Regions from separate parts of the Kitasatospora sp. NPDC043950 genome, predicted to be linked through region 3. Evidence: predicted binding sites of a transcription regulator. Region 3 holds the regulator's gene; each other region holds the start of a gene.

Evidence for each region. The regulator HrcA, encoded in region 3, represses chaperone genes, less so after heat shock. The targets are predictions, from matches to a motif close to TTNGCACTCNGNNNNNCNGAGTGCNAA.
Region 1: a site for HrcA is predicted at 1,260-1,286, ahead of AC07BF_RS37190 (FmdB family zinc ribbon protein). Genes of this name have one in related genera too.
Region 2: a site for HrcA is predicted at 2,795-2,821, ahead of groES (co-chaperone GroES). Genes of this name have one in related genera too.

The regions. Positions count from the first base shown of each region.
Region 1 is NZ_JBWKER010000110.1:548-7,850, forward strand. Features, by position in the region: gene mscL (large conductance mechanosensitive channel protein MscL) at 1-326, opposite strand, end outside; gene AC07BF_RS37185 (hypothetical protein) at 357-620, opposite strand; gene AC07BF_RS37190 (FmdB family zinc ribbon protein) at 916-1,248, opposite strand; gene AC07BF_RS37195 (MFS transporter) at 1,442-2,713, opposite strand; gene AC07BF_RS37200 (potassium/proton antiporter) at 3,201-4,685, opposite strand; gene AC07BF_RS37205 (penicillin acylase family protein) at 4,997-7,303, shown strand, end outside.
Region 2 is NZ_JBWKER010000019.1:61,461-71,981, reverse strand. Features, by position in the region: gene AC07BF_RS15310 (LysR family transcriptional regulator) at 1-475, opposite strand, end outside; gene groL (chaperonin GroEL) at 607-2,232, opposite strand; gene groES (co-chaperone GroES) at 2,349-2,654, opposite strand; gene AC07BF_RS15295 (THUMP-like domain-containing protein) at 2,972-4,138, shown strand; gene AC07BF_RS15290 (polysaccharide deacetylase family protein) at 4,164-5,078, opposite strand; gene AC07BF_RS15285 (hypothetical protein) at 5,159-5,419, opposite strand; gene tsaD (tRNA (adenosine(37)-N6)-threonylcarbamoyltransferase complex transferase subunit TsaD) at 5,416-6,522, opposite strand; gene rimI (ribosomal protein S18-alanine N-acetyltransferase) at 6,515-6,994, opposite strand; gene tsaB (tRNA (adenosine(37)-N6)-threonylcarbamoyltransferase complex dimerization subunit type 1 TsaB) at 7,018-7,692, opposite strand; gene AC07BF_RS15265 (hypothetical protein) at 7,846-8,415, shown strand; gene AC07BF_RS15260 (hypothetical protein) at 8,432-8,626, opposite strand; gene tsaE (tRNA (adenosine(37)-N6)-threonylcarbamoyltransferase complex ATPase subunit type 1 TsaE) at 8,744-9,241, opposite strand; gene AC07BF_RS15250 (alpha/beta fold hydrolase) at 9,338-10,521, opposite strand, start outside.
Region 3 is NZ_JBWKER010000006.1:99,498-110,018, reverse strand. Features, by position in the region: gene AC07BF_RS06240 (ABC transporter ATP-binding protein) at 85-1,818, opposite strand; gene AC07BF_RS06235 (AMP-dependent synthetase/ligase) at 2,177-4,141, shown strand; gene hemW (radical SAM family heme chaperone HemW) at 4,200-5,429, shown strand; gene AC07BF_RS06225 (Uma2 family endonuclease) at 5,471-6,028, shown strand; gene AC07BF_RS06220 (DUF3097 domain-containing protein) at 6,035-6,862, opposite strand; gene pspAB (PspA-associated protein PspAB) at 6,887-7,471, opposite strand; gene htpX (zinc metalloprotease HtpX) at 7,514-8,434, opposite strand; gene hrcA (heat-inducible transcriptional repressor HrcA) at 8,698-9,732, shown strand; gene dnaJ (molecular chaperone DnaJ) at 9,809-10,521, shown strand, end outside.

The DNA.
Region 1 (7,303 bases), on a different contig from region 3:
CGCCTGGCGGCCAGCCTGTTCATGGGCACGATCAGGACGAAGTAGACGACGGCCGCCGTGATCAGGAACTGCAGCAGGGCGCTGAGCACCGATCCCCACAGGATGAGGATCCCGGACGTGACCTCGCCGGTGGCGTTCAGCTCGCAGGGGCCCTTGAGGCAGGAACTGTAGGACGCCAGGTCCTTCGTTCCGAAGACGCCGACGATCGGATTGATGACGCCCTTGACGAAGGCGTTGACGATGTTGGTGAAGGCCGCGCCGATGACGACGGCGACGGCGAATTCGACGACGTTTCCACGCAGCAGGAATTGCTTGAAGCCTTTCATGCCGCCGTGAACGACGAAGTCGTTGCCCGGTCACGGGTGATCTTCCGTTGGGCCGGATTGACAACCCGTCCGGCCCACCGGGCCGCCCGGCGGCGCCGGCAGCCCGGCCCGCGCGGGCCCGACCGCGAGCGCCGCGGCCACCGCGAGCAGCACCAGCGCGGGCACCCCGGCCCGGTGCCGTACGGCGTGCCGCCAGCGGTGCCACCCGCCGGCCCCGCGCCGGATCGGCGGGAAGCGCGGTACCTCCCGCCGGGGCGGTACGGCGGGTGCGGGCAGCGGTACGGAGAGGCTCATGGTCGTCATGGTCACCACCGAGGTCGTGGGGGCCGCTCCTGTGCGGACCGGTCGTTCTCCGGCGACCCCTACGATGTGCGCCGCGTGCCGCCCCGGAAAGCCCTTATCCGCAGCCTGTGGACAACTCGGGCCCTGTGGACGAATTCGTACACCCGCACGAGTGCATCCGGCCCGCCCGGGATGACGAACCGGGGCGACGAGTGGTGACGGCGAACCGGGACGACGAAGGCCCGCCGCCCCGCGAAGAACGCGGGGTGGCGGGCCTTGTCGATGCGCTGGGCGTCCGGCGCCGAGGTCAGCTCGCGGCCGGAGCCGGGCTGGAGGAGCTGGAAGAGCTCGAAGAACCGGAGGACGAGGACGTCGATGACGTCGAGGACGACGCCGGGGTCGAGCCGGACGACGACGCCGAGGAGCTACCGGAGGAGCCTGCGCCCACCGTGCTGCTGGAGGACGAGCGGCTGTCGGTGCGGTAGAAGCCCGAGCCCTTGAACACGACGCCCACGGCCGAGAAGACCTTGCGGAGCCGTCCCTGGCAGTCGGGGCACGTGGTCAGCGCCTCGTCGGTGAACTTCTGCACCGCCTCCAGGCCGTTGCCGCACTCGGTGCACTGGTACTGGTACGTGGGCACTTGTCTTCCTCCTGGCACTCTCGCCTGATGAGTGCTAACGATGGTCAATGATGCGGCATTCCGCTGGATCAGTCCAGCGACTCCGATGTGAGATGAGCCGTGGCCGAGCCGCGCACGCTCTTCCACCGCGGCTCCGCGCCGCCCCCACCGCGCGCCGCCCACGGCTTCGCGCGGTGCGCCACCGCGTGCCCGCTCAGCCCTTGGCCGCGCCCACCAGCTGCGGCGCGGCGCCGCGCTCCGGTGCGGCCGCGACCACCTGGCCCGGCGCGGTCAGCAGGTGCCGCAGCGACACCAGCGCGATCAGGCCCAGGCCGGCGCCGGCCACCGGCACCAGGAACCCGCTGGACGGCCCGTGGCCGTCGATCAGCTGCCCGGCGATCATCTGGCCGACCGCCAGGCCGAGGCCGATGGCGCCGGTCAGCCAGGTGAACGCCTCGGTCTTGGCGCCGTCCGCGACGAGCGTCTCGACCAGGGTGTAGCCGCTGATCAGGGTCGGCGCGATGGCCAGGCCGCAGACCAGTCCGGCGACGGCGAGCGCGATCAGGTTGGGCATCGCCCACAGCGTCGAGCAGCCCAGCACGAGCAGGGCGTAGCTCATGATCATCCGCTGCTGCACGGCCCGCCGCCAGGCGATCACGCCGTACAGCACGCCGGCCACCATCGAGCCGCCGGCGAAGATCCCGTACACGGTGCCGGCGGCGGCGTGCTGCCCGACCGAGTCGGCGAAGGCGTTCACCGAGACCTGCATGCCGCCGAACACGGCGCCCACCCCGAGGAAGGCCCCGGCCAGCAGCCGGACGCCGGGGGAGGCGAGTGCGGAGGCGCGCCGCACGCCGGGCTGGGGCACCGCCCGGGCGGGCGCGGTGCGCCGCTGGGCGGCGAAGGCCAGGCCGCCGACGAGGGTCAGCGTGGCCTCGGCGATCAGCCCGGCCGAGGGGCTGACCGTGGTGGCGACGGCGGTGGCCAGGATCGGGCCGATCACGAAGGTGAACTCGTCCGTCACGGACTCGAAGGCGAACGCGGTGCCCACCTTGGCCGCGGACGAGGCGGACGCGCCGTCCGCGGTGAACTCGGCGATCCAGCGGGACCGGACCATGGCGCCGATCTGCGGAACGCTCGCGCCGGCCGGGACGGCGGCCAGGAACAGGCTCCAGGCCGGTGCGTGGCCGAGCGACAGCGCGATCAGCGCGCCGACCGAGGCCGCGTGCACCACGACGGTCGGGACGAGGACGGCGGTCTGGCCGTACCGGTCGGCGAGCCGGCCGGTCTGCGGGCCGATCAGGGCCTGGGCGACGGCGGCGACGGCCGCGACGGTGCTCGCGGTGCCGTACGAGCCGTGGGTGTCCTTGACGAGCAGCAGGATGCCCATGCTGAGCATCGCGTACGGCAGCCGCGCGAGGAACGCCGGTGCCAGGAACGTCCAGGCGCCGGGCGTGCGCAGCAGCGCGCCGTACCCGACCCGCACGGGGGCGGGGGCGCCGGCGGCATCGGCGGTGCCGTCGGCAGGGGTGGCGTTGGCGGTGTCACGCGGGGTCGCGCTGTCCGCGGGGTCGTCGACCGTTCGGCGGGCCGTCACGGTCGGTCCTTCCTGCTGCCTGGTAGCGCGGCAGGGCATGGGGTGGCCCCGACGGCGCCGAGAGTCGTCCTCTCGCGCGTCGACCGGGGTAGATACCGGGCCGGCCCGGTGTGGTGGCCGAGGTCCGGACCGCGGCCGCCGAACGGTCGCGCCAACTCTGCTTCAGGCAGATGCTGGGTGTGATCTGACCATCATACATATACGCGCGTAGATGTCGCGCTGATCCCCAGACTACAAGGCCCGTCCAAAATTGTCCTGCCCATCGAAGGTGAACAGCTGGTGAGGCCTTCCGGTCTTCCGGCCTTCCGGTCGCCACCCGCCGCCCACCCTCCCGGCTCAGCGCCCGACGGCGGGTCTCAGCGCCCGACGGCGGGTCTCACCGCCCGTTCAGCCACCCCGCGAGCTTGCCGCCCTTGTCCACGGCCCGCAGCCGCCGCTCGGCCGCCTCGCCGACCTCGTCGGTGGTGACCACCAGCAGCTCGTCCCCGCCGCGCAGCACCGTCGCCTTGTCCGGCACGAAGGAGCTGCCCTCCCGCACCACCAGGGTGACGGCGGCCCCCTTGGGCAGCCGCAGCTCGCTGACCTCCACGCCGGACATCCGGGAGCCGGGGGAGAGCGCGACCGACAGCAGGTGCCCGTGCAGCTTCTCCAGCGGGGCGGACTCGATGTCCAGGTCCTGGCCCATCGAGCCCTCGCCGATCCGCAGCTGCTTGGCCACCCAGGGCAGGGTCGGGCCCTGGAGCAGGGTGAAGACGACGACCAGGATGAAGACGATGTTGAAGACGTCCTGGGCCTTCGGCGCGCCCGACACCAGCGGGATGGTCGCCAGCACGATGGGCACCGCCCCGCGCAGCCCGGCCCAGCTGAGCAGCGCCTGCTCCCGGCCCGGCACCTTGAACGGGGTCAGCGTCAGCACCACGGACAGCGGCCGGGCCAGGAAGACCAGCACGCCGCCGATCACCAGCGCGGGGACCACCGCGGAGCCCATGGTCTCGGGCGTGCAGAGCAGGCCGAGCAGCACGAACATGCCGATCTGCCCGATCCAGGCCAGGCCGTCGGCGAAGCCCCGGACGGCCGGGCCGTGCGGCAGCTTGGCGTTGCCGAGGATCACCGCGCAGATGTAGACGGCGAGGAAGCCGGAGCCGTGCAGCAGCGCGCCGCCCGCGTAGGCGAGCACGGTCAGCGCCATCACCGCGATCGGGTACAGGCCGGAGGAGGGCAGCGCGACGTGCTTGATCCCGTACGCGCCGAGCTTGCCGACCGCGAAGCCGACCGCCGCGCCGATCGCCAGCTCGGCGATGATCGTGCCGACCAGGACGTACCAGGAGTCCAGCTCGCCGGTGGTGGCGAAGGCGACGACCAGGATGACCACGGGCGCGTCGTTGAAGCCGGACTCGGCCTCCAGCAGGCCGGTGAGCCGGTGCGGCAGCGGGACCATGCGCAGGACGGAGAAGACGGCGGCGGCGTCGGTGGAGGAGACGATCGCGCCGAGCAGCATCGAGGTCCGCCAGTCCAGGCCGACCAGCCAGTGCGCGCCGGCCGCGGTGACGAACACGCTGACCCCGACGCCGACGGTGGCGAGCACGGTGGCGGCCGGCATCACGGGTCTGACCTCGCGCCAGCTGGTCTTGAGGCCGCCCTCGGCGAGGATCACCACGAGCGCCGCGTAGCCGAGCACCTGGGTCAGCTCGGCGTTGTTGAAGGAGACGCCGATGCCGTTCTGGCCCAGGGCGACGCCGATCCCGAGGTAGATCAGCAGGCTCGGTAGCCCTGAGCGGGTGGATATCCGCACGGCGACCACCGCGACCAGCAGGATCACGGAGAACTCGAGGAGGAGCTGGTTCAGGTGGTCGATGTTCACGCAGTGGCACCTCGTGCAGGCAGGGGCGGGCGGGGTGTCTGGTGGTGCTGGAGGGCGCGACCCGTTAAGAAGGCGTCAATGCTCCTGTTGCGGATCGTTACTCAGTCTAACATTTTGCCATATCTTTAGTTTCTTTTCCTCCTCGGGCCCCCAACCGCCGCTTCCGGGCCTCCTCGTTGACCTCCTCCGATCCCACGGTGAGCGTCCCCCGTGCACGCCGCTCGGCCGACTCGGCCTAATGTGGTGCCCTGTCACGGCCCCCGGCCCTGGACACGCCCGCCCGCCCCGAAGTCAGGACCGCAAGGACCCAGATGCCCCGCTCGAAGAAGTTCCGGCGCGCCCGTCTGATCGTGATCGTGCTGGTCGTGCTGCTGGTGGCCGGCGTCGGCTACGGCGGCTACCGCGGGGTCACCGCGGTCCGCGCGTCCTTCCCGGAGGTCGACGGCACCGTCAAGGTGGCGGGCATGAGCGCGCCGGTCGACGTCAAGCGGGACGCCAACGGCATCCCGCAGCTCTACGCCGACACCAACGAGGACCTCTTCCGCGCCCAGGGCTACGTCCAGGCGCAGGACCGCTTCTGGGAGATGGACGTCCGGCGGCACATCACCGCCGGCCGGCTGTCCGAGATGTTCGGCGACGGCCAGGTCGACACCGACGCCTTCATCCGGACCATGGGCTGGCGGCAGGTGGCGCAGAAGGAGTTCGACACCAAGCTGTCGGCCGACACCAAGAAGAACCTCCAGGCCTACGCGGACGGCGTGAACGCCTGGCTCGCCGAGCACCCCGGCGGCGAGAAGGCCTCTCTGGAGTACGCCCTGCTCGGCGCCGTCAACGGCGACTACCAGCCCGAGCAGTGGAGCCCGGTCGACTCGGTGGCCTGGCTCAAGGCGATGGCCTGGAACCTCTCCGGGAACCTCCAGGAGGAGATCGACCGCTCGCTGCTGGCCCAGGACTTCGGTCCGGACAAGATCGCCGAGCTGTACCCCGACTACCCGTACACCCGCAACGGCACGATCGTGAAGACCGGCACGGTGGCCGGCGACAACTACCGCCCCGCCGACGGCTCGCCCCCGTCCGGCGGCGGCACCGCCACCACCCAGGGCGCGGCCACCACCAAGGCGCTGCTCCAGGGCCTCACCGACCGGATCGACGGCATGCCGCAGCTGCTCGGCCGCCCCGGCCAGGGCATCGGCTCCAACTCCTGGGTCGTCGCCGGCACCCACACCACCACCGGCAAGCCGCTGCTGGCCAACGACCCGCACCTCGGCCCCGGCCTGCCCTCGGTCTGGTACCAGATGGGCCTGCACTGCCGCACCAGCTCGCCGGCCTGCCAGTACGACGTCTCCGGCTTCAGCTTCGCCGGCATGCCCGGCGTGATCATCGGCCACAACAAGGACGTCGCCTGGGGCTTCACCAACCTCGGCGCCGACGTGACCGACCTCTACCTGGAGAAGGTCACCGGCCCGGACACCTACCAGGTCGACGGCAAGGACGTGAAGTTCGACCTCCGCAAGGAGACCATCAAGGTCGCCGGCGGCGACGACCGCACGATCACCGTCCGCACCACCCAGACCGGCGCCCCGCTCATCTCCGACCAGAGCACCGAGCAGCAGAACGTCGGCAAGTACGCCCCCAACGGCAGCGCCGCCCCCGACCGCGGCACCGGCGGCTACGGCGTCGCCCTGCAGTGGACGGCGCTGAACCCCGGCAAGACCATGGACGCGGTGTTCGAGCTGGACCGGGCCCGCAACTGGGACGAGTTCCGGGCCGCCGCCAAGGACTTCGCCGTCCCCGCGCAGAACCTGGTCTACGCCGACGCCAAGCACATCGGCTACCAGGCCCCCGGCGACATCCCGGTCCGCGGCAAGGGCGACGGCACCTACCCGGCCCCGGGCTGGGACTCCACGTACCAGTGGAAGGGCTCGATCCCCTTCACCGCCCTGCCGTACAGCCTGGACCCGTCCGCGGGCTACATCGTCACCGCGAACCAGGCCGTGGTGGACCCGAGCTACAAGTACTCGCTCACCAAGGACTGGGAGTACGGCACCCGGGCCAAGGAGATCACCGACCAGATCGAGGGCCTACTCAAGAACAACGGCAAGATCTCGCCGGACGACATGCAGACCATGCAGCTGGACAACACCAGCATCATGGCCAAGACGCTCGTCCCGCTGCTGCTCAAGCAGCAGATCGACGACCCGTACGTGCGCGAGGCGCAGGACCTGCTGAAGGACTGGAACTACCACCAGGACGCCGACTCGGCCGCCGCCGCCTACTACAACGGCGTCTGGCGCCAGCTGCTCAGCCTCGCCTTCGGCCAGAAGTTCCCGGCCGACCTGCGGGCCAAGGGCAACTGCCTGCTGGTCCGCCAGCAGGACGACCCGACCAGGCCGGACAGCTCCAGCAAGATCGTCACCGAGTGCGGCACCCGCGACCCGGGCAAGGCCCAGCCGGACGGCGGCGACCGCTGGACCGAGGTGGTCCGGCAGCAGCTGGACAAGCCGGACAGCTCCTGGTGGACGTACATCGACTCCCAGCACAAGGAGCAGAAGGGCCTGGACAACCTGCTCAAGGAGGCGATGAAGGACGCCCGGCAGGACCTCACCTCGCTGCTCAGC
Region 2 (10,521 bases), on a different contig from region 3:
GCGCGGCGCCGCCGTCGGACTGCGGGTAGCGGAAGGCCAGCGCGATCTCGCACTCGCCGCCGCGCAGCATCGCCAGCGACTCCGGCGGCTCCGCCTCGACCAGCGACACGCGCACCCCCGGATGGCTGTCCCGCAGCCGGGCGACCGCGGGCGGCACCAGGGTGGAGCTCGCGGTCGGGAAGGAGACCAGCCGCACCCGCCCGGCCCGCAGCCCGGCGATCGCGGCGATCTCCTCCTCGGCCGCGGAGAGCCCGGCCAGGATCCCGGTGGCGTGCTTGAGCAACACCCGCCCCGCCTCGCTGAGCTGCATGCCCCGGCCGGAGCGGACCACCAGCGGGGTGTCCACCGACTTCTCCAGGGCCTTCATCTGCTGGCTGATGGCGGGCTGCGTACAGCCCAGCTCGCGGGCGGCGGCGGAGAAGGAGCCGGTGCGGGCGACGGCACGCAGAACGCGCAGGTGACGGGCCTCGATCATGCCTCAGTTATAAGGCAATCTTTGCCAATGGCAAAATTCTGCTGATGATTGAAGCCTCAAACGCCAAACACGCCGGAGGCCCGGCCGCACCCCGAGGGGCGCGGACCGGGCCTCCGGTCGACCGTCAGGCGTCAGTGCGAGTGGCCGTGACCGTGGCCGTGGCCCGCCTCGGCCTCCTCTTCCTTCTTCTCCACCACGAGGGTCTCGGTGGTGAGCAGCAGGGAGGCGATCGAGGCCGCGTTCTCCAGGGCGGAGCGGGTGACCTTGACCGGGTCGATGACGCCGGCCTTCACCAGGTCGCCGTACTCGCCGGTGGCCGCGTTGTAGCCCTGGCCGATCTCCAGCTCGGCGACCTTGGAGGTGATGACGTAGCCCTCCAGGCCGGCGTTCTGGGCGATCCAGCGCAGCGGCTCGTGCAGCGCCTTGCGGACCACCGCGACACCGGTCGCCTCGTCACCCGACAGGCCCAGGCCGCCGTCCAGCACCTTGGCGGCGTGCACCAGGGAGGCGCCGCCACCGGCGACGATGCCCTCCTCGACCGCGGCACGGGTCGCCGAGATGGCGTCCTCCAGGCGGTGCTTGCGCTCCTTCAGCTCCACCTCGGTGGCGGCGCCGACCTTGATGACGCAGACGCCGCCGGCCAGCTTGGCCAGGCGCTCCTGCAGCTTCTCGCGGTCCCAGTCGGAGTCGGTGGCGGCGATCTCACCCTTGATCTGGGCGACGCGGCCGGCCACGGCCTCGGTGTCACCGGCACCGTCGACGACGGTGGTCTCGTCCTTGGTGATGGTCACGCGGCGGGCGGTGCCCAGCACGTCCACGCCGACCTGGTCGAGCTTGAGGCCGACCTCCTCGGAGATGACCGTGCCGCCGGTCAGGGTGGCCAGGTCGCCGAGGATCGCCTTGCGGCGGTCGCCGAAGCCCGGGGCCTTGACGGCGACCGCGTTGAAGGTGCCGCGGATCTTGTTCACCACGAGGGTGGACAGCGCCTCGCCGTCGACGTCCTCGGCGATGATCAGCAGCGGCCGGGAGGCACCGCCCTGGAGGATCTTCTCCAGCAGCGGCAGCAGCTCCTGGATGGAGGAGATCTTGCCCTGGTTGATCAGGATGTACGGGTCCTCCAGGACCGCCTCCTGCCGCTCCGCGTCGGTGACGAAGTACGGCGACAGGTAGCCCTTGTCGAACTGCATGCCCTCGGTGAAGTCCAGCTCCACGCCGAAGGTGTTCGACTCCTCGACGGTGATGACACCGTCCTTGCCGACCTTGTCGATCGCCTCGGCGATCAGCTCGCCGACCTGGGTGTCCTGGGCGGAGAGGGACGCGACGGCGGCGACGTCGTCCTTGCCCTCGATCTCGCGGGCCACCGAGAGCAGGTGCTCGGAGACGGCGGCGACGGCCTTGTCGATGCCCTTCTTCAGGGCGGCCGGGCCGGCACCGGCGGCGACGTTGCGCAGACCCTCGTTGACCAGGGCCTGGGCCAGCACGGTGGCGGTGGTGGTGCCGTCACCCGCGACGTCGTTGGTCTTGGTGGCGACCTCCTTGACGAGCTGCGCGCCAAGGTTCTCGTACGGGTCATCCAGCTCGACCTCACGGGCGATGGTGACACCGTCGTTGGTGATGGTCGGGGCGCCGAACTTCTTGTCGATGACGACGTTGCGGCCCTTGGGGCCGATGGTCACCTTGACGGTGTCGGCCAGCTTGTTGACACCGCGCTCCAGCGAGCGGCGGGCGTCCTCGTTGAACTGCAGGATCTTCGCCATGTTCCCTATTCCCTCGGGGCTTCGGCCGGCCCACCGGCCGCCGGACTACGTGAACCAACAACCACGCCCCGGGCCCCTGTCACTTGGGACACGGATCCGGGGCGGGTCGGAACGACTTACTTCTCGATGATGGCGAGAACGTCGCGGGCGGAAAGAACCAGGTACTCCTCGCCCTGGTACTTCACCTCGGTGCCGCCGTACTTCGAGTACAGGACGATGTCACCGACGGCGACGTCGAGCGGCAGACGCTGGCCGTCCTCGAAGCGGCCCGGGCCGACGGCCAGGACGACGCCCTCCTGGGGCTTCTCCTTGGCGGTGTCCGGGATAACCAGGCCGGAGGCCGTGGTGGTCTCGGCGTCGAGCGGCTGGACCACGATGCGGTCCTCAAGCGGCTTGATGGCAACCTTGCTGCTGGTGGTCACGTCCGAGCTCCCCTTCGGAGATTACGGGGTTTCTAACGGGTAGGAGCGAACCTGTGGGCCTGCCGTCGCGGGGGTCAGGCACACGTCTTCGCGTTAGCACTCCCCCAGTGGGGAGTGCCAAGGACGACCATAGGCCGGTGTTAGCACTCAGTCAACCAGAGTGCCAACGGCGCGCCCGGGCATCCCGAACCGCGGGCGCGGAGCCGTACTCCTGTGCGACCACCCCGCCCCGGGCGGACTCCCGCCGCGAACCGCGACCCCGCCCACCGCGCCGGCCGTCGGAGCCGGTGGGGCCGCCAACCCGCCAGAATGGCCCCGTGGACACCGAGAACCTCCAGCCCCTACTGGCCCCCGAGGGCCAGGCCCTGCTCGCCGAACTGCGCGAGTTCACGCCCGAGGAGGAGCTGGCGCTGGCCACCAGGCTGCGGCGGGAGCACCCGGCCGAGCTGGTGTCGGCGGCCTTCGGGCAGGCCCGGCTGCGGCAGCGGGCGCGGGCGAAGTTCGGGGCGGACGCCGACCTGATGTACTTCACGCCCAACGGCGTCGAGCAGTCCACCCGGCGCAGCGTGGCCGAGTGGCGGGCGCGCCGCTTCGCCGAGCTGGGCGTCCGCCGGCTGGCCGACCTGTGCTGCGGCATCGGCGGGGACGTGCTGGCGCTGGCCAGGGCCGGGATCGAGGTGCTGGCCGTCGACAAGGACCCGGCGGCCTGTGCCGCCACCGCCGCCAACGCGGCCGCGCTGGGCCTGGCCGACCTGGTCCAGGTGCGCTGCGCGGACGTCGCCGAGGTGGACGTCACCGGCTACGACGCGGTGTTCACCGACCCGGCGCGGCGGACGGCGCGCGGCCGGGTGTTCGACCCGGAGGCGTACGCCCCGCCGCTCTCCTGGGCGATCGAGGCCGGCCGCCGGACCCCGATCGGCGCGCTGAAGGTGGCCCCGGGCATCCCGCACGAGGCCGTCCCGGCCGACGCCGAGGCGGAGTGGGTCTCCGACCACGGCGACGTGAAGGAGGCGGTGCTCTGGTTCGGCACCGGGGCCGCCCGCCCGCACCGCGCCACCCTGCTGCCGCAGGCCGCCAGCCTCACCGGCGGCGACCTGCCCGACCCGCCGGCCGGCCCGGTCGGGCGCTACCTGTACGAGCCGGACGGCGCGGTGATCCGGGCCCACCTGGTGGCCGAGGTGGCCGAGCAGGTGGGCGGTCGGCTGATCGACCCGAAGATCGCCTACCTGACCTCGGACCAGCTGGTGGCCACCCCGTACGCGCACGCCTTCGAGCTCACCGACGTGCTGCCGTTCCACATCAAGCGGCTGAAGGCGCTGCTGCGCGAGCGCGGGGTCGGCACGGTGGTGATCAAGAAGCGCGGGATGGCGATCACCCCGGAGGAGCTGCGCCGCCAGCTCAAGCCCTCCGGGCCGAACGCCGTCACGGTGATCCTCAGCCGCACCGACAACGGGCCGCTGATGATGCTCGGCCGACCCGCCTGAGGCGGCTGCGCGGCGGGCGCCCGGACTACGAGGCGGGCGCCTGGATGTAGTCCTCCAGCCGGGCCACCGAGAAGCCCTGCTCCTGGATCCGGGCCAGCAGGTCGCCGAACATCTGGGTCATCGTGGCGCCCTTGAGCTCCTTCGGGCCGCGGAAGTGCGCCAGGATGATGTCGCCGGACTTCAGCTTCTTGTCCGCCGCCTGGTACTGCATGTCGTGGATCTGCATCGACTCGCGCCAGAGCACCATCGCGCGCGGGCCGCACTGCTGGACCGAGTTGTTCAGCGTGGGGGTGTTGGCACCGTCCCCGAACGGCGGGCGGAACAGCAGCGGGGCGGTGCCGTACTGCTGGGTGAGCGCGGACTGCGCGTCGCAGATCTCGGACTTCTGCTTCTCCGCCGGGATCTTGCTCATCACCGGGTGGTCCACGGTGTGGTTCTGGATGTGGTTGCCGAGCGCCTGGAGCGGCTTGAAGTAGCCGTAGTCGTTCTTGACGATGTCCCGGGTCAGGAACATCGAGATCGGCACCTTGAGCTCGGTCAGCATCTCGACGAACTTCGGGTCCTTCTCGGCGCCGTCGTCGATGGTGATGAAGACGACCTTGTCGCTCGTCTTCACCTCGCTGAACACCGGTACGGGGCCGGTCCGTTCGAGCTTGATGGGCTTGTCCGCGGGCGGTGCGGGGGCCGGCGCCAGCGGCTTGAGGTTCCACTTCGCCCAGGCCGCCGGGTCCCCGCCGGCCGGGGCCGGGGTGGTGGGCGTGCCGGCCGGGCTGGTCGGCACGGCGCCTCCGCCGGTGGGCTGGGGCGTGGCCGCCGAGCTGCCGCCGGCCGCCGCCGGGGCGGCGGCGCCCCCGTTGTCGCCGCATCCGGTGGCCAGGGCCAGCAGGGCCAGCGCCCCCACCGCGTACGTCCTGGTCCTGCTCCGACCGTCCCTGTTCACCGCAGCGCGCTCCCGGTTCCCGTCCAGCTTCTTCTCAGCTATGCACGGTAGCGGTCGGGGCGGCGGTTCCCGGACGGGGCCTATTCGACGTGCTCGCTGGTGAAGGACCAGCGGTGCACCGGGCGGCCGAGCAGGTCGGCCGGCGGGTCGGCGACCGGCACCGGCTCGCCGGTCCACCAGGTGATCAGCAGCACGCGTTCGCCGGGCGCGCCGAGCAGCTCGGTGCGGACCAGCCCGGCCGAGCCGCGCACCGACGGCAGCACCACCTCCCGTACCCAGGAGGCGAGTTCGGCCCCACGGCCGGCGGCGGCGCGGGCCTCCCACATCGCGGCGACGGTCACTTGGCGCCACCGGTGAGGGCCTGGTACGCCTGGCCGTGGACGTCGCCGTGCCGGACGTCCGCGGCTGGCACGTGCGCCTCGGTCACCGGCAGCGAGGAGTCGGCGGACAGGTCGAGCGCGGACGGCGTGCGGTCGCGCCACACCATCTCGGAGCCCAGCGCGGCCACCATCGCGCCGTTGTCGGTGCACAGGCCCGGCCGGGGCACCCGCAGCCGGATGCCGGCCCGGTCGCAGCGCTGCTGGGCCATCTCGCGCAGCCGCGAGTTGGCGGCCACCCCGCCGCCGATCATCAGGTGGTCGACGCCGTTGTCCCGGCACGCCTTGACGGCCTTGCGGGTGAGTACGTCGGTGACGGCCTCCTGGAAGGACGCCGCCACGTCGGCGATCGGCACCTCCTCGCCGGCCCGGCGCTTGGCCTCCACCCAGCGGGCGACGGCGGTCTTCAGGCCGGAGAAGGAGAAGTCGTACGCGGGGTCGTTGCGGCCGCTCAGGCCGCGCGGGAAGGCGATCGCCTTGGGGTCGCCCTCGCGGGCGGTGCGGTCGACCACCGGGCCGCCCGGGAAGCCCAGGCCGAGCACCCGGGCGACCTTGTCGAAGGCCTCGCCGGCCGCGTCGTCGATGGTCGCGCCGAGCGGGCGGACGTCGCTGGTGATGTCCTCGCTGAGCAGCAGCGAGGAGTGCCCGCCGGAGACCAGCAGCGCCATCGTCGGCGACGGCAGCCGGCCGTGCTCCAGCTGGTCGACGCAGATGTGCGAGGCGAGGTGGTTGACCCCGTACAGCGGCTTGTCCAGCGCCCAGGCGTACGCCTTGGCAGCGCTGACACCGACCAGCAGCGCCCCGGCCAGGCCGGGGCCTGCGGTGACCGCGATGCCGTCCAGGTCGCTCGCCTTGACGCCGGCGGTGTCCAGGGCGCGCTGGATGGTCGGGACCATCGCCTCCAGGTGGGCGCGGCTGGCGATCTCCGGGACGACGCCGCCGAAGCGGGCGTGGTCGTTGACGCTGGAGGCGACCGCGTCGGCCAGCAGCGTGGTGCCGCGCACGATGCCGACGCCGGTCTCGTCGCAGGAGGTCTCGATGCCGAGGACGAGCGGTTCGTCAGCCATGGCGGGTGTCCTTAAGGTCCTTCGGGTCAGTGCTGGGGTGGTCGAGGCGCATCACCAGCGCGTCGACGTTGGCGGGCTGGTAGTAGCCGCGCCGGATGCCCACCGGTTGGAAGCCGAAGCGCTCGTACAGCTGCTGGGCGCGCGGGTTGTCCACCCGCACCTCCAGCAGCAGTTCGGCGCAGCCGCGGCGGGCGGCCTCCCGGATCAGGTCGGTGAGCAGCGCCGCGCCGAGGCCGGCGCCCTGGTGGCGCTGGTCGACGGCGATGGTCTGGACGTCGCCCTCGCCGGCGATCGCCATCAGCCCGGCGTAGCCGACGACGGCGCCGTCCGCGTTGGTGGCGACGGTGTAGTGGCGGGTGCCGCCGGGGTGGGTCTCGGCCAGCTCGGACCAGTACATCCCGGTGGACCAGGCGTCCTCGGGGAAGAGTCGCAGCTCCAGCTCCATCACCGGCGCGATGTCCCACCAGCGCATCGGGCGCAGGGTGGTGCCGTGTTTCACGCCGGGAGCACCGCCTTGCCCCCTAGAACGTTCTTGAAGGCGGCCGGCACCTGGGCGTCCGGGCGGCGCAGGTACAGCGGGACGTTCGGCAGCAGCTCGCGGCCGGCCGCCAGCTCGGCGGCGGCGAAGCCCGCCAGGGCGCCGGCCGACACGTGCTCGGGGCCGTGCGCGCCGGGGAAGGTCTCGGGGTAGAGCAGCGCGCCGGCGCCGACCGACCGCGGGCGCGGGGCCAGCTCGGCGGGGCGGTCCACGCCGGGGCCCTCGGTGCGGTGGCCGTCGGCGTCGTAGGAGGCCCAGTAGACCTCCTTGCGGCGCGCGTCGGTGGCCACCGTGAACGGCTGCCCGGCCAGGCCCTCGGCGCGGGCCTGGTGGGCGATCGCGTCCAGGGTGCAGACGCCGTGCACCGGCAGCCCGAGGGCGTGGCCGAGCGCGGCGGCGGTCACCAGGCCGACCCGCAGGCCGGTGTACGGGCCCGGGCCGACTCCCACCGCGATGCCGGTGAGCCGGTGCTTGTCGACGCCGGCCGCCCGCAGGACCTGGTCGATCGCGGGCAGGAGCAGTTCGCCGTGGCGCCGGGCGTCGACCTGGTGGGTCTCGGCGAGGACGGCCGTGCCGTCGTGGACGGCGGCGGTGACGGCGGGGGTAGCGGTGTCGAACGCGAGCAGCAGCACGGGTCAAGGTTAGACCGACGTTGGTCCGACCGGCTGATCGACCGGGCGTGCCGCCCGGGAACACACATCCGGGGCGCCGCGCCCCGGCTGGACGGACCTGGCACGATGGGGCGGTACGTAAAGGGACGGCGGCGGGAGCGGCACGTGGCGAAGATGGGTCCTGGTGTGGTGGTCACGGGGCTGACCCTGGGGGCCCTGGCGGTGGTGAGCCTGCTGGCCTTCCAGGCCAACGGTGCTCAGGACCGGGCGGCCGGCGCCAAGCCGACCGCCAGCACCACGACGTCCGGCGGGCCGGCCGCCTCCCCGACGCCGAGCGCCTCGGCCACCCCGACGGCCCCACCGCTGCCGACCATCTCGGGCAGCGGCACCAGGGTGGTCTACTCGATCAGCAGCCACTACGTCTGGCTGGTCGACCCGAAGAAGAACCCGCAGGTCACACCCGGCTTCCCGGTCACCCCGGGCTCGGTCGAGCCGGCTCCGGGCAGCTACTCGGTCTACAGCCGCACCCCGACGACCACCGGGACGGACGGCAAGCAGATCGAGCACGTGGTGCGCTTCGCGCAGCAGAACGGCGTGGTGTTCGGCTTCAGCGCCGCCGTGGACGGCGCGACCCCGACCGCCGAGCCGAACGCCAAGACCGGCGGCATCCGCAGCGGCCGCCCGGACGGCCAGCTGCTCTGGGACTTCGCGCCGAACGGCACCAAGGTGGTCGTGGTCGCCTGAGCTCGGCCCAGGTGAGTCAGGCCGCGCGGGGCGTGCCCGTCTCCGGCTCCTCGGCCCGCCGGGGCTCCGGCTCGGGCGGGGTGGACACCGCCTCGGCGGCCGCACAGGCGGCCAACAGCGCCCGCATCGGCGCCCCCTGGACGCGGCGGGCGGACTCTCCGGCCCCGGCGCCGTGCCCGGCGCGCTTCGGGGCGGGGGTGGTGCTCGACATGGCGCCTCCCTAGTTAGGCAGACCTAACCGCAGCACCCATCCCACCACGCCCGGCACCCCGCCCGCAACACTTCCCGACAGCCCGTCGGCAAAACGGCGCACACCCGGGTGCGGGCCTCAGCCGAGCGCCTCCAGCGCGACGCCCGCCCAGCGCGGACCGAGGCCGGTCAGCACCACCCGGCGCGGGTCCAGGTCGTCCTCGTCGACGGTGTCGCCGAGGGCCCGCTCGATCCGCACCTCCAGCCGGTCCTCGGACAGCCGCTCGACCTTGCCCTCGCCCCACTCGACCACGACCACCGACTCCGGCAGCGAGACGTCCAGGTCGAGGTCCTCCATCTCGTCCAGGTCCCCGCCGAGCCGGTACGCGTCCACGTGCACCAGCGCCGGGCCGCCGACCAGCGACGGGTGCACCCGGGCGATCACGAAGGTCGGCGAGGTCACCGCCCCGCGGACCCCCAGCCCCTCCCCCAGGCCCCTGGTCAGCGTGGTCTTCCCCGCTCCCAGTTCACCGGAGAGCAGCACCAGGTCCCCGGGCCGCAGCAGCGCGGCCAGCTCCCGGCCGAGCCGGCCCATCCGCTCCGGGGTGGGGACGGTGAGAGTGGCGTGCGAGCCCATGCGCGTGTCTTGCCCTTCGGTCCGTACCGGCGTGCCGACCGCCGGCCGCCACCGCTACCGTGCCACATCGCCGGCCCGGCGCGCGCCGGGAAGGGGTCAGGAGCCGTCCAGGGCCGCCGGGGGCGGCGCGGCGGCGGCGAAGTCGGCGGCCCGGCGCAGCAGCGCCACCAGCTCGTGGTCGACCAGCTCCGGGCGCTCCAGCATCACCAGGTGCCCGGCGCCCTCCACCAGGACCAGCTCCGCGCCGGGCAGCCGCGCGACCATCGCCTCGCTGTGCGCCGACGGCGTCAGCAGGTCCTTCGTACCGGCCAGCACCAGCGTCGGCAGGCCGCTCAGGGCGGCGAGCGCCGCGTACTTCTCGTGCGTGCCGAACACCGGGTAGAACTCGGCGACCACGTCGATCGGGGTGGCGTCCAGCAGTTGCTCGGCGAACCGCACCACGCCCGGGTCGACGTCCCGCCCCCCGAAGGAGAACCTCCGGTAGAAGACGGCGGCGACGTCCGCGCCCAGCCGCCGGCTCGCCTCCACCAGCTCGACCTGTCGGCCCAGCAGCCGCATCATCCCGGGCGCGACCTTCTTGAACAGCTTCGCGCCGGCCGACGGCAGCCCGAGGCTGACCTCGTTCCAGTCCCCCGCCAGCGTGCCGATCAGCGCCACCCCGGCGACCCTCTCCCGGAACAGCTCCGGGTGCTGGTCGGCCAGCGCCATCACCGTCATGCCGCCCATCGAGTGGCCCACCAGCACCAGCGGCCCGGTCGGCGCGACGGCGTCGATCACCGCCTTGAGGTCGCCGCCCAGCTGGTCGATGCTGGCCGGCTCGCCGGCCAGGTAGGAGCGGGAGCGCTCGGAGCGGCCGTGGCTGCGCTGGTCCCAGAAGACCAGCCGCAGTCCCTCGCGCAGCGCGGCCCGCTGGAAGTGCCAGCTGTCCTGGTTGAGGCAGTAGCCGTGGCAGAACACCACGGTCAGCGGCTCGGGGCCGGAGGTGTCGCCGTCCGGCTCGGGGCCGGTGCCGTCCAGCTCGACGTACAGCTCGGTGCCGTCCGGCGCGGCCACCGTCCGCGGGCGCCCGCGCAGCGAGCCGTACGGGGCTTCGGCGTCCAGCTCGGCCCGGGCCCGGCGGCGGGTCGCCCGGCCGACGGTCAGCCGCTCGATCGCCACCCCGGCGGCCGCCCCGGCCGCCAGCACGCCGACCGAGATCCCGATCACACCGGCCCGGCTCACCCCGGAGGCCGCGCCGGCCGCCTTGGCCACCGCCGCGACCGGGCCGCTCTCGGCCGGTC
Region 3 (10,521 bases):
CAGCGGCCTCGGGGTCCACGGTTCTGGTGTCCGTGGTCTCGGTGTCCGCGGTCCTGGTGTCCGCGTCGGGCTTGCCGGGGGTGGTCACGCCGCCTCCTGCTCGGTGAGCTGGGAGAGCACGATCTCCCGGTATGTCGGGTTGTCGGCCATCAGTTCGTGGTGGGTGCCGGTGCCGACGACCGCGCCTTCGTCGAGGACGATGATCCGGTCGGCGTCGCGGATGGTGGAGACGCGCTGGGCGACGATCAGCACGGTGGCGTCGGAGGTCTCGCGGGCGAGGGCCTTGCGCAGCCTGGCGTCGGTGGCGTAGTCGAGCGCCGAGAAGGAGTCGTCGAACAGGTAGACGTCGGGCTGGCGGACCAGGGCCCGGGCGATGGCCAGGCGCTGGCGCTGGCCGCCGGAGACGTTGCCGCCGCCCTGGGCGATCGGGGCGTCCAGGCCTTCGGCCAGTTCCGCGACGAAGTCCTTGGCCTGGGCGATCTCCAGGGCGTGCCAGAGTTCCTCGTCGGTGGCGTCGGGCCGGCCGTAGCGGAGGTTGCTGGCGACGGTGCCGGAGAACAGGTAGGGCTTCTGCGGGACGAGGCCGACGCTCTCGGCGATCGCCTCGGGGGCGAGTTCGCGCACGTCGACGCCGTCGAGCAGGACCTGGCCGGAGGTGGCGTCGAACAGCCGGGGCACGAGCCCGAGCAGGGTGGACTTGCCGCTGCCGGTGGAGCCGATGACGGCGGTGGTCTCGCCGGGGCGGGCGGTGATGGCGATGCCGCGCAGCACCGAGGCCTCGGCGCCGGGGTAGCGGAAGTCGACGTCGCGCAGTTCCAGGTTGCCGCGGCGCAGCACCTCGGTGATCGGCGCGGCGGGCGGGACGACGCTGGAGGAGGTGCCGAGGACCTCCTCGATGCGCTCGGCGCAGACCTCGGCGCGCGGCACCATCATGAACATGAAGGTGGCCATCATGACGCTCATGAGGATCTGCATCAGGTAGGAGAGGAAGGCGGTGAGCGCGCCGATCTGCATGCCGCCGTTGTCGATCCGGTGGGCGCCGAACCAGAGCACGGCGACGCTGGAGACGTTCACGACCAGCATCACGGCCGGGAACATGAACGACATCAGCCGGCCGACCTGGAGGGCGGTGTCGGTGAGGTCCCCGTTGGCCTTGGCGAAGCGGGCCTGCTCGTGGTCGTCCTTGACGAAGGCGCGGATGACCCGGATGCCGGTGATCTGCTCGCGCAGGACCCGGTTCACCGTGTCGATCCGGGTCTGCATGCTGCGGAACTTGGGGCGCAGCGAGCGGACGAGGAGGACGACGACGGCGCCGAGCAGCGGGATGACCGCGAGCAGCAGGCCGGACAGCGGCACGTCCTGGTTGAGGGCCATGATGATGCCGCCGACGCACATGATGGGGGCGGCCACCATGAGCGTGAAGCTCATCAGGGCCAGCATCTGGACCTGTTGGACGTCGTTGGTGGTGCGGGTGATCAGCGAGGGGGCGCCGAACTGGCCGACCTCGCGGGCGGAGAAGCTCTGCACCTGGTCGAAGACGGCGGCGCGGACGTCCCGGCCGAAGGCCATGGCGGTCTTGGAGCCGTAGTAGACGGCGCCGATCGAGCAGAGCGCCTGGACCAGGGTGATGCCGATCATCACCCCGCCCACCTGCAGGATGTAGCCGGTGTCGCCCTTGACCACGCCGTCGTCGATGATGTCGGCGTTGAGCGTCGGCAGGTAGAGCGCCGCCAGGGTGGACACCAGTTGGAGCCCCACGAGCAGCGCGATCGGTCGGGAGTACGGGCGCAGGTACGCCCTGAGAAGTCTGATCAGCACTGGCACACTCTTGTCGTCGACGGGTGGATTCGCATCCCGATTCTCGTTCTTTGGTGGACTCGTACAGGCGATTCACGAGTTGTGGATCGCAGGTTTGCCCAGTCCTTTGCCGAACCGTACGGCGGGCCCGATTGCACGGGTTCACCGGGGCGCGGGCGGAGTCGTCGTCGGGCACCGGCGGCGCGGCGGTGTGCCGGCCGGGCCCCGCCCTCTTACGGAATGACCGGTTTCCCCCTAGGCTGCTGATTGCCCCCTTGTTACTCGCCGGTATCGCCCGGGTTGACCGGGGGCCCGGCGGCCGCCCCCCACGGGCGCCGAGACCATCCCTCAGACGGCCACCCGCCCCCGGAGGTCCTCGTTGAGTTCCGCGCAGTCCCTGATCGACTCCGGCAGTGCCGACTTGGTCGCCGGGCGTCCCGCCTCCGTCGCCCACCTCTTCCTGGAGCGGGTCGCCGCCACCCCGAACGCCGAGGCCTACCGCTACCCGGCCCCGGTCGACGAGCACGCCGCGGACAGCGCCCCCGGCGCCGAGCAGTGGCGCTCGCTCACCTGGGCGCAGACCGCGGCCCGGGTCAAGGCGGTGGCCGCCGGCCTGATGGCGCTCGGCATCCAGCCGGAGGACCGGGTGGCCCTCGCCTCCTCCACCCGGCTCGAATGGATCATCGCCGACCTCGGGAACATGTGCGCGGGTGCCGCCACGACGACCGTCTATCCCAGTACCAACGCCGATGAGACCGCGTTCATCCTCTCCAACTCCGGTTCCAGGGCGCTGTTCGCGGAGAACTCCGCCCAACTCGCCAAGGCCGTCGGCCAGCTCGGACAGCTGCCCGAGCTGCGGACCGTCATCCTCTTCGACGCCCCCGAGGCCGACGCCCCCGAGACCGACGCCCCACAGGCCAGTACCCCCGGGGCCGACGGCCTGAACGCCCTCACGGTGCTCACCCTCGCCGAGCTGGAGCAGCGCGGCGCCGAGTACCTGGAGCAGCACCCGGACGCGGTCGAGAAGGCCGTCGCCGCGCTCGACAAGGAACAGCTGGCCACCCTCATCTACACCTCCGGCACCACCGGCCGCCCCAAGGGCGTGCGCCTGGTGCACGACTGCTGGGCGTACGAGGCCCGGGCCCAGGAGGCCAGCGGACTGCTGCGCTCCGACGACGTCCAGTTCATGTGGCTGCCGCTGTCGCACGTGTTCGGCAAGACGCTGATCTCCGGCCAGATCGCCACCGGCCACGTGATGGCCGTGGACGGCCGGGTCGACCGGATCATCCACAACCTGCCGGTCATCCGGCCGACCGTGATGGCCTCGGCGCCGCGCATCTTCGAGAAGGTCTACAACGGCATCGCCGGCCGGGCCCGGGCCGAGGGCGGCGCCAAGTACAAGATCTTCCGGTGGGCCGCCAAGGTCGCCCGCGAGCACGCCCGCGCCGTCCAGGAGAGCCGGATCGCCACCGGCGCCGGCACCGCCCCGCTGGGCCTCAGGCTCCAGCACGGCCTGGCCGACAAGCTGGTCTACGCCAAGATCCGCGCGGCCTTCGGCGGCCGGCTGCGCGGCGCCGTCTCCGGCAGCGCCGCGCTCGCGCCCGAGATCGGCTACTTCTTCCTCGGCGCCGGCGTGCCGATCCTGGAGGGCTACGGCCTCAGCGAGACCAGTGCCGGCTCCTGCGTCAACCGTGAGGAGGACGTCCGGATCGGCACCGTGGGCCGCCCGCTGCCCGGCACCGAGGTCCGGATCGCCGAGGACGGCGAGATCCTGCTGCGCGGCCCCGGCGTCATGCGCGGCTACCACGACCTGCCCGAGAAGACCGCCGAGGTGCTGGAGGCCGACGGCTGGTTCCACACCGAGGACATCGGCGAGCTCGGCCCCGACGGCTTCCTGCGGATCACCGACCGCAAGAAGGACCTGTTCAAGACCTCCGGCGGCAAGTACGTCGCGCCCAGCGAGGTCGAGGGCAGGTTCAAGGCGGTCTGCCCGTTCGTCAGCAACATCCTCGTGATCGGCAACGGCCGCAACTTCTGCACCGCGCTGATCGGCCTGGACGAGGCGGTCATCATGCCGTGGGCCGCCGCGCACGGGCTGAAGGACAAGTCCTACGCCGAGGTGGTCGCCGACCCGCAGGTGCACCAGCTGATCGAGGGCTTCGTCAAGCGGCTCAACGCCGACCTCCAGCGCTGGCAGACGATCAAGAAGTTCCACCTGCTGCCACGCGACCTCGACATCGAGCACGGCGAGCTCACCCCGAGCCTGAAGATCAAGCGCCCGGTGGTCGAGCGGACCTACGCGGACGCCGTCACCGCGATGTACGCGGGCGCCAACGAGGCCTGATCGGCCCCGACCCCGTACGGCTCACCGGTTCGGGTGAGCCGTACGGGACAATGGGGTCATGCCCTCCGCACTCCCCGACGGTGAACCGGTGCCGTCCGACGGTTCCCTGCCCGCATCCGCCCGCACCGGTCTCGGGCAGCGGCCGTTCGGCTTCTACCTGCACGTGCCCTACTGCGCCAGCCGCTGCGGCTACTGCGACTTCAACACCTACACCGCCACCGAGCTGCGCTCCTCCGGGGCCGTCGCCTCCCAGGAGACCTACGCGGACAACGTGGTCGCCGAGATCCGGCTGGCCCGCCAGGTCCTCGGCCAGGTCGACCTGCCGGTCCAGACCGTCTTCCTCGGCGGCGGCACCCCCACCCTGCTGCCCGCTCGCGACCTGGTGAAGATGCTCGCCGCGCTGCGCGAGGAGTTCGGGCTCGCCGAGGGCGCCGAGGTCACCACCGAGGCCAACCCGGAGTCCGTCGACCCGGCCTACCTGGCCGAACTGCGCGAGGGCGGCTACAACCGGGTCTCCTTCGGCATGCAGAGCGCCCGCCCGCACGTCCTGAAGCTGCTCGACCGCCACCACACCCCGGGCCGCCCCGAGGCCTGCGTCGCCGAGGCCCGCGCCGCCGGCTTCGACCACGTCAACCTGGACCTCATCTACGGCACCCCCGGCGAGTCCGACGACGACTGGCGCGCCTCCCTGGACGCCGCCATCGGCGCCGGGCCCGACCACGTCTCGGCGTACTCCCTGATCGTCGAGGACGGCACCAAGCTCGCCGCCCGGGTCAAGCGCGGCGAACTGCCGATGATCGACGACGACGTGCACGCCGACCGCTACCTCATCGCCGAACAGGCCCTCAGCGCCGCCGGCTACACCTGGTACGAGGTCTCCAACTGGGCCACCACCCCGGAGGGCCGCTGCCGCCACAACGAGCTGTACTGGACCGGCGCCGACTGGTGGGGCGCAGGCCCGGGCGCGCACAGCCACGTCGGCGGCGTCCGCTGGTGGAACGCCAAGCACCCCGCCGCCTACGCCCAGGCCCTCGCCGAGGGCCGCACCCCGGCCCTGGGCCGCGAGGTGCTCGCCGAGGAGGACCGCCGGGTCGAGCGCATCCTGCTGGAACTGCGCCTCGCCGAGGGCATCCCGCTCACCCTCCTCACCGACACCGGCCGCCACGCCGCCGCCCGCCACCTCGCCGACGGCCTCCTCGCCGCCGAGCCGTACGCCCAGGGCCGCGCCGTCCTCACCCTCCAGGGCCGGCTGCTCGCCGACGCGGTCGTACGTGACCTGGTGGACTGACATTCGTTAACGTGGGTGTCAGCCGTCGGAGGGAGCGTGCGATGACCGCCATCGATGATCGGATGACCGGGATCTTCGAGAACCTGGAGGTGCCGGAGGGCATCAAGGCCGAACTCATCAGGGGGGAAATCGTGATGATGGCGGGGCCTGACATGGTCCACAATCTCATCGTCCTGGCGATTCAGCACCAGCTTCCGTACGGTCGGTGGCGTCCACTCACGACCCAGGACCTGGGGATCCCCGGCCAGGCGAGCGAACCCCAGCCCGACCTGGTCGTCTTCGAACGCGGGGCGGTCCAGGAGCACGGACGACTGCTGCCGTCGCCCGCCGTCACCCTGGTGGTCGAGGTGGTGTCGAAGACCAGTGTCGATCGTGATTACCGGACCAAGCGGGAGCTCTACGCCGAGGGCTCCGTCCCCGCGTACCTGATCGTGGACCCGATCAAGGGGGTCTGCGTGCTGCTGACCGAGTTGGGTAGGGATCCCGGGTCCGGCCTCCCGAGGTACATGTCCGAGCGGACCAGCAAGTTCGGCGAGCCCGTCCCCGTCAGCCTGCTTGAGATCGATCTGGACACCACGGACTTTCAGCAGTACGTCTGATCGGCCTCACTCCGGAACCGTCACGAAGTCGATCAACTCCTCGACCTTGCCCAGCAGTTCCGGCTCCAGGTCCTTGTAGCTGTCCACCGTGGAGAGGATCCGCTTCCAGGCGGCGGGGGTGTTCACCGGCCAGCCGAGGCGGCGGCAGACGCCCTCCTTCCACTCCTCGCCGCGCGGGACGGCGGGCCAGCCGGCGATGCCGACGGAGGCGGGCTTCACGGCCTGCCAGATGTCGATGTAGGGGTGGCCGACGACCAGGACGGCGTCGCCGGTGACCTGGGCGGCGATGCGCTGCTCCTTGGTGCCGGGGAGCAGGTGGTCGACCAGGACGCCGAGGCGCCGGCCCGGGCCGGGGGCGAAGTCGGCGACGATCGCGGGCAGGTCGTCCACGCCCTCCAGGTACTCGACGACCACGCCCTCGATCCGCAGGTCGTCGCCCCAGACCCGCTCGACCAGTTCGGCGTCGTGCCGGCCCTCGACGTAGATCCGCGACTCGCGGGCGACCCGGGCCCGGGCGCCGGGGACGGCGACCGAGCCGGAGGCGGTGCGGCCCGGCGTACGGGAGGGGGCGGGGCCGGCCGGGCGCACCAGGGTGACCGTCCGGCCCTCCAGCAGGAAGCCGCGCGGCACCAGCGGGAACACCCGGAGCTTGCCGAAGCGGTCCTCCAGGGTGACGGTGAAGCCCTCGGCGGTCTTCTCGCAGCGCACCACCGCGCCGCAGAAGCCGGTGGCGGCCTCCTCCACCACCAGGTCCCGTTCGGCGGTCACCTCCGGGGCGGGTTGCTGCTTCTTCCACGGCGGGGTCAGGTCGGGTCCGTACTGGCGGCTGCGCATGAAAGCGACTATACGGACGGACCGTCAGAGGCCCGGCGCGCCCCAGACCGGGAACCAGCGGCTGAGGTCCTTCTCCAGCCGCAGGTCGTTCCCGAGCATCGCGTTGACCTGGAGCTCCAGCGGGCTGTTGCGCCGCTCCCCGCCGCCGGGCATCGGGGCGAAGGGGTAGAAGGTGCCGCGCTTGTAGAGGTAGACCAGGGCCAGCGACTGCCCGTCCGGGTTGCGGAAGCCGACCAGCGAGCAGAGCAGCTGCGGTCCGAAGCCGTTCGCCTCCAGCTCGCTGTTGACCGCGTGCAGGTCGTTGACCAGGTCCGGCAGTTCCTCGGGGGTGTGCCGGGCGAGCAGCCAGGAGTAGCCGTAGCCGTCCTTGGAGGCCTCCACCGGGACGCCGCCGCGCTCGGTGTCGGCGTCGAGCAGCGCCCGCACCTGCTGTTCGACCTGGCCGAAGGCCGCGCCCTCGACGGCGGCGAAGCAGACCGAACCGAGCCCGGTGGGGGTGAACCCGGCCCCGGCCTCCAGGGTGAGGGCGGCGGACGGGACGCCGAACAGCTGGTCGAGGTCGGGCTTGACGGGCTTGGTGCGCCCGAACAGGGTGTCCAGGATTCCCACGGCGGTCCTTTCGGAGGAGGGAGTCGGGAGGGCGGCAGGGCCTCAGCGGCCGAGCTGCTCGGAGATCTTCGCCAGCTGCTCCAGGCGCTTCTCCAGCGTCGGGTGGGTGGAGAACAGCTGCGAGGCGGTCTCCCGGGCGCTCAGCGCGGGGGCGAAGTAGAAGGCGTTGTAGGGCTGCGCCTGGCGCAGGTCCTTGCTGGGGATGGCGGCGATCTGGCCGGTGACCTTGGTGAGCGCGGAGGCGAGGGCGCTGGGCCGGCCGGTGAGCTGGGCGGCGGCGCGGTCGGCGGCGAGTTCCCGGTAGCGGGACAGGAGCCGGGTGAGCAGGAAGCTGATGGCGTAGACGACCATCGACACCAGCGGGATGATCAGGGCGACGATGGCCGCGTTCTGGTCGTTGTTGTTGCGGTTGCCGCCCATGAACCCGCCGTACATGGCGATCCGGGTCATGGCCCCGGCGAGGACGCCGAGGAAGCCGGCGATGGTCATCACCGCGACGTCCCGGTGGGCGACGTGGGACAGCTCGTGGGCGAGGACGCCCTCCAGTTCCTCGGGCTCCAGCCGGCGCAGCAGGCCGGTGGTGACGCACACCACGGCGTTCTGCGGGTTGCGGCCGGTGGCGAAGGCGTTCGGCATGTCGTTGTCGGCGACCGCCACCCGGGGTTTGGGCATGTCGGCCAGCGCGCAGAGCCGGTCGATGGTGCCGTGCAGTTGCGGGTACTGCTCAGGGGTCACCTGGTGGGCGCCCATCGCCCGTTCGGTGATCTTGTCGCTGAACCAGAACTGGGCCACGAACAGCCCGCCGGAGATCAGGACGATCAGTGGCCAGGCGCCGCGCAGCAGCACGATCAGCAGACCGGTGAAACCGACGTACAGCAGCCCGATCACGAACATCGTCACGACCATGCGGCCGGTCAGACCGCGGTCGGGCGCGAAACGGGTGTGCTGGCCCGAGCTCGACATTGCTTGCTCCTCCATTCGCCGTCGTCTTCGATGCTGCCACCCGGACGGCCCCGCGGCACCACCCCCGCGCCGGGAACTGCGGGCAGGATCACTCCGGCCGGGCCGTTCCTGCCGTTGGGCCCGGGCCTTACACTGGCAGGTACGGTTTTGGCACTCGCAGGTTCAGAGTGCCAAAGCGGGTGCCGGAGCCGGGATCCTCCCGGAGCGGGCAGCAGCATGCGTGACACGAACGGACAACGTGCGAAGACGGAGGTGTGTGCCCCATGGCCGGTGAGGTTCGCCAGCTGGACGACCGCAAGCTCGCCGTGCTCCGCGCGATCGTCCAGGACTACGTGGGCACCGAGGAGCCGGTCGGCTCCAAGGCCCTGGTGGAGCGGCACAACCTCGGAGTCTCCCCGGCGACCGTCCGCAACGACATGGCGGCGCTGGAGGAGGAGGGCTACATCCACCAGCCGCACACCAGCGCCGGGCGCATCCCCACCGACAAGGGGTACCGCCTGTTCGTCGACAAGCTCGCCGAGGTCAAGCCGATGAGCGCCCCCGAGCGCCGGGCGATCCGGCACTTCCTGGACGGCGCCGTCGACCTGGACGACGTGGTCATGCGGACGGTGCGGCTGCTCGCCCAGCTCACCCGGCAGGTCGCGGTGGTGCAGTACCCCTCGCTGTCGCGGTCCACCGTCCGGCACATCGAGCTGGTGGCGCTGGCCCCGACCAAGGTGATGCTGGTCCTGATCACCAACACCGGCCGGGTCGAGCAGCGGATGGTCGACTGCCCGGGCCCGGTCGGCGAGACGGTCCTGGCGGACCTGCGGGCCCGGATCAACGCGCGGGCCGTCGGCCAGCGGCTGCCGGACGTGCCGGGGTTCCTGGAGGAGCTCCCGGCGGGTTTCGAGCCGCCGGACCGCCCGACCGTCAGCACGGTCCTGGCGACGCTGTTCGAAGCGCTCGCCGAGCAGAACGAGGAGCGGATCATGCTGGCCGGCACGGCCAACCTGACCCGCTTCGGGCACGACTTCCCCCTGACCATCCAGCCGGTGCTGGAAGCCCTGGAGGAGCAGGTCGTCCTGCTCCGCCTCCTGGGTGAGACGGCGGACGCCGCGATGACGGTCCGGATCGGGCGGGAGATCGCCTACGAGGGGCTGAATTCCACCTCGGTGGTGTCGGTCGGCTACGGTTCGGGCGACGAGAGCGTGGCCAAACTGGGTGTGATCGGTCCGACCCGGATGGACTATCCGGGCACAATGGGGGCGGTGCGTGCGGTGGCGCGGTACGTGGGCCAGATCCTGGCCGAGTCGTAGCACAGGCCGCCGTCGGAACCTCTGACGGCGGTGTCCAGTCGCAGCACTACTACAGGCGGAACAAGCGGAGCATTTGGTGGCCACGGACTACTACGCGGTACTCGGCGTCCGACGGGATGCGGGGCAGGACGAGATCAAGAAGGCCTTCCGGCGCCTGGCACGCGAACTGCACCCGGACGTCAACCCGGACCCGAAGACGCAGGAGCGGTTCAAGGAGATCAACGCCGCTTACGAGGTGCTCTCCGACCCGCAGAAGCGCCAGGTCTACGACCTCGGAGGTGACCCGCTCTCGCCGGGCGGCGGGGGCGCGGGCGGCTTCGGCGCGGGGGCGGCCGGCTTCGGCTTCTCCGACATCATGGACGCCTTCTTCGGCGCCGCGGCCGGCCAGCGCGGCCCGCGCTCGCGCACCCGCCGCGGCCAGGACGCCATGATCCGGCTGGAGATCACCCTGGAGGAGGCCGCCTTCGGCACCACCAAGGAACTCCAGGTCGACACCGCCGTCACCTGCACCACGTGCAGCGGCGAGGGCGCGGCCCCCGGCACCTCCGCGCAGACCTGCGACATGTGTCGCGGCAGGGGCGAGGTCTCCCAGGTCACCCGGTCGTTCCTGGGCCAGGTCATGACCTCCCGTCCCTGCCCGCAGTGCCAGGGCTTCGGCACCGTCGTGCCGACCCCGTGCCCGGAGTGCGCCGGCGACGGCAGGGTCCGCGCCCGGCGCACCCTGACCGTCAAGATCCCGGCCGGTGTCGACAACGGCACCCGGATCCAGCTGGCCGGCGAGGGCGAGGT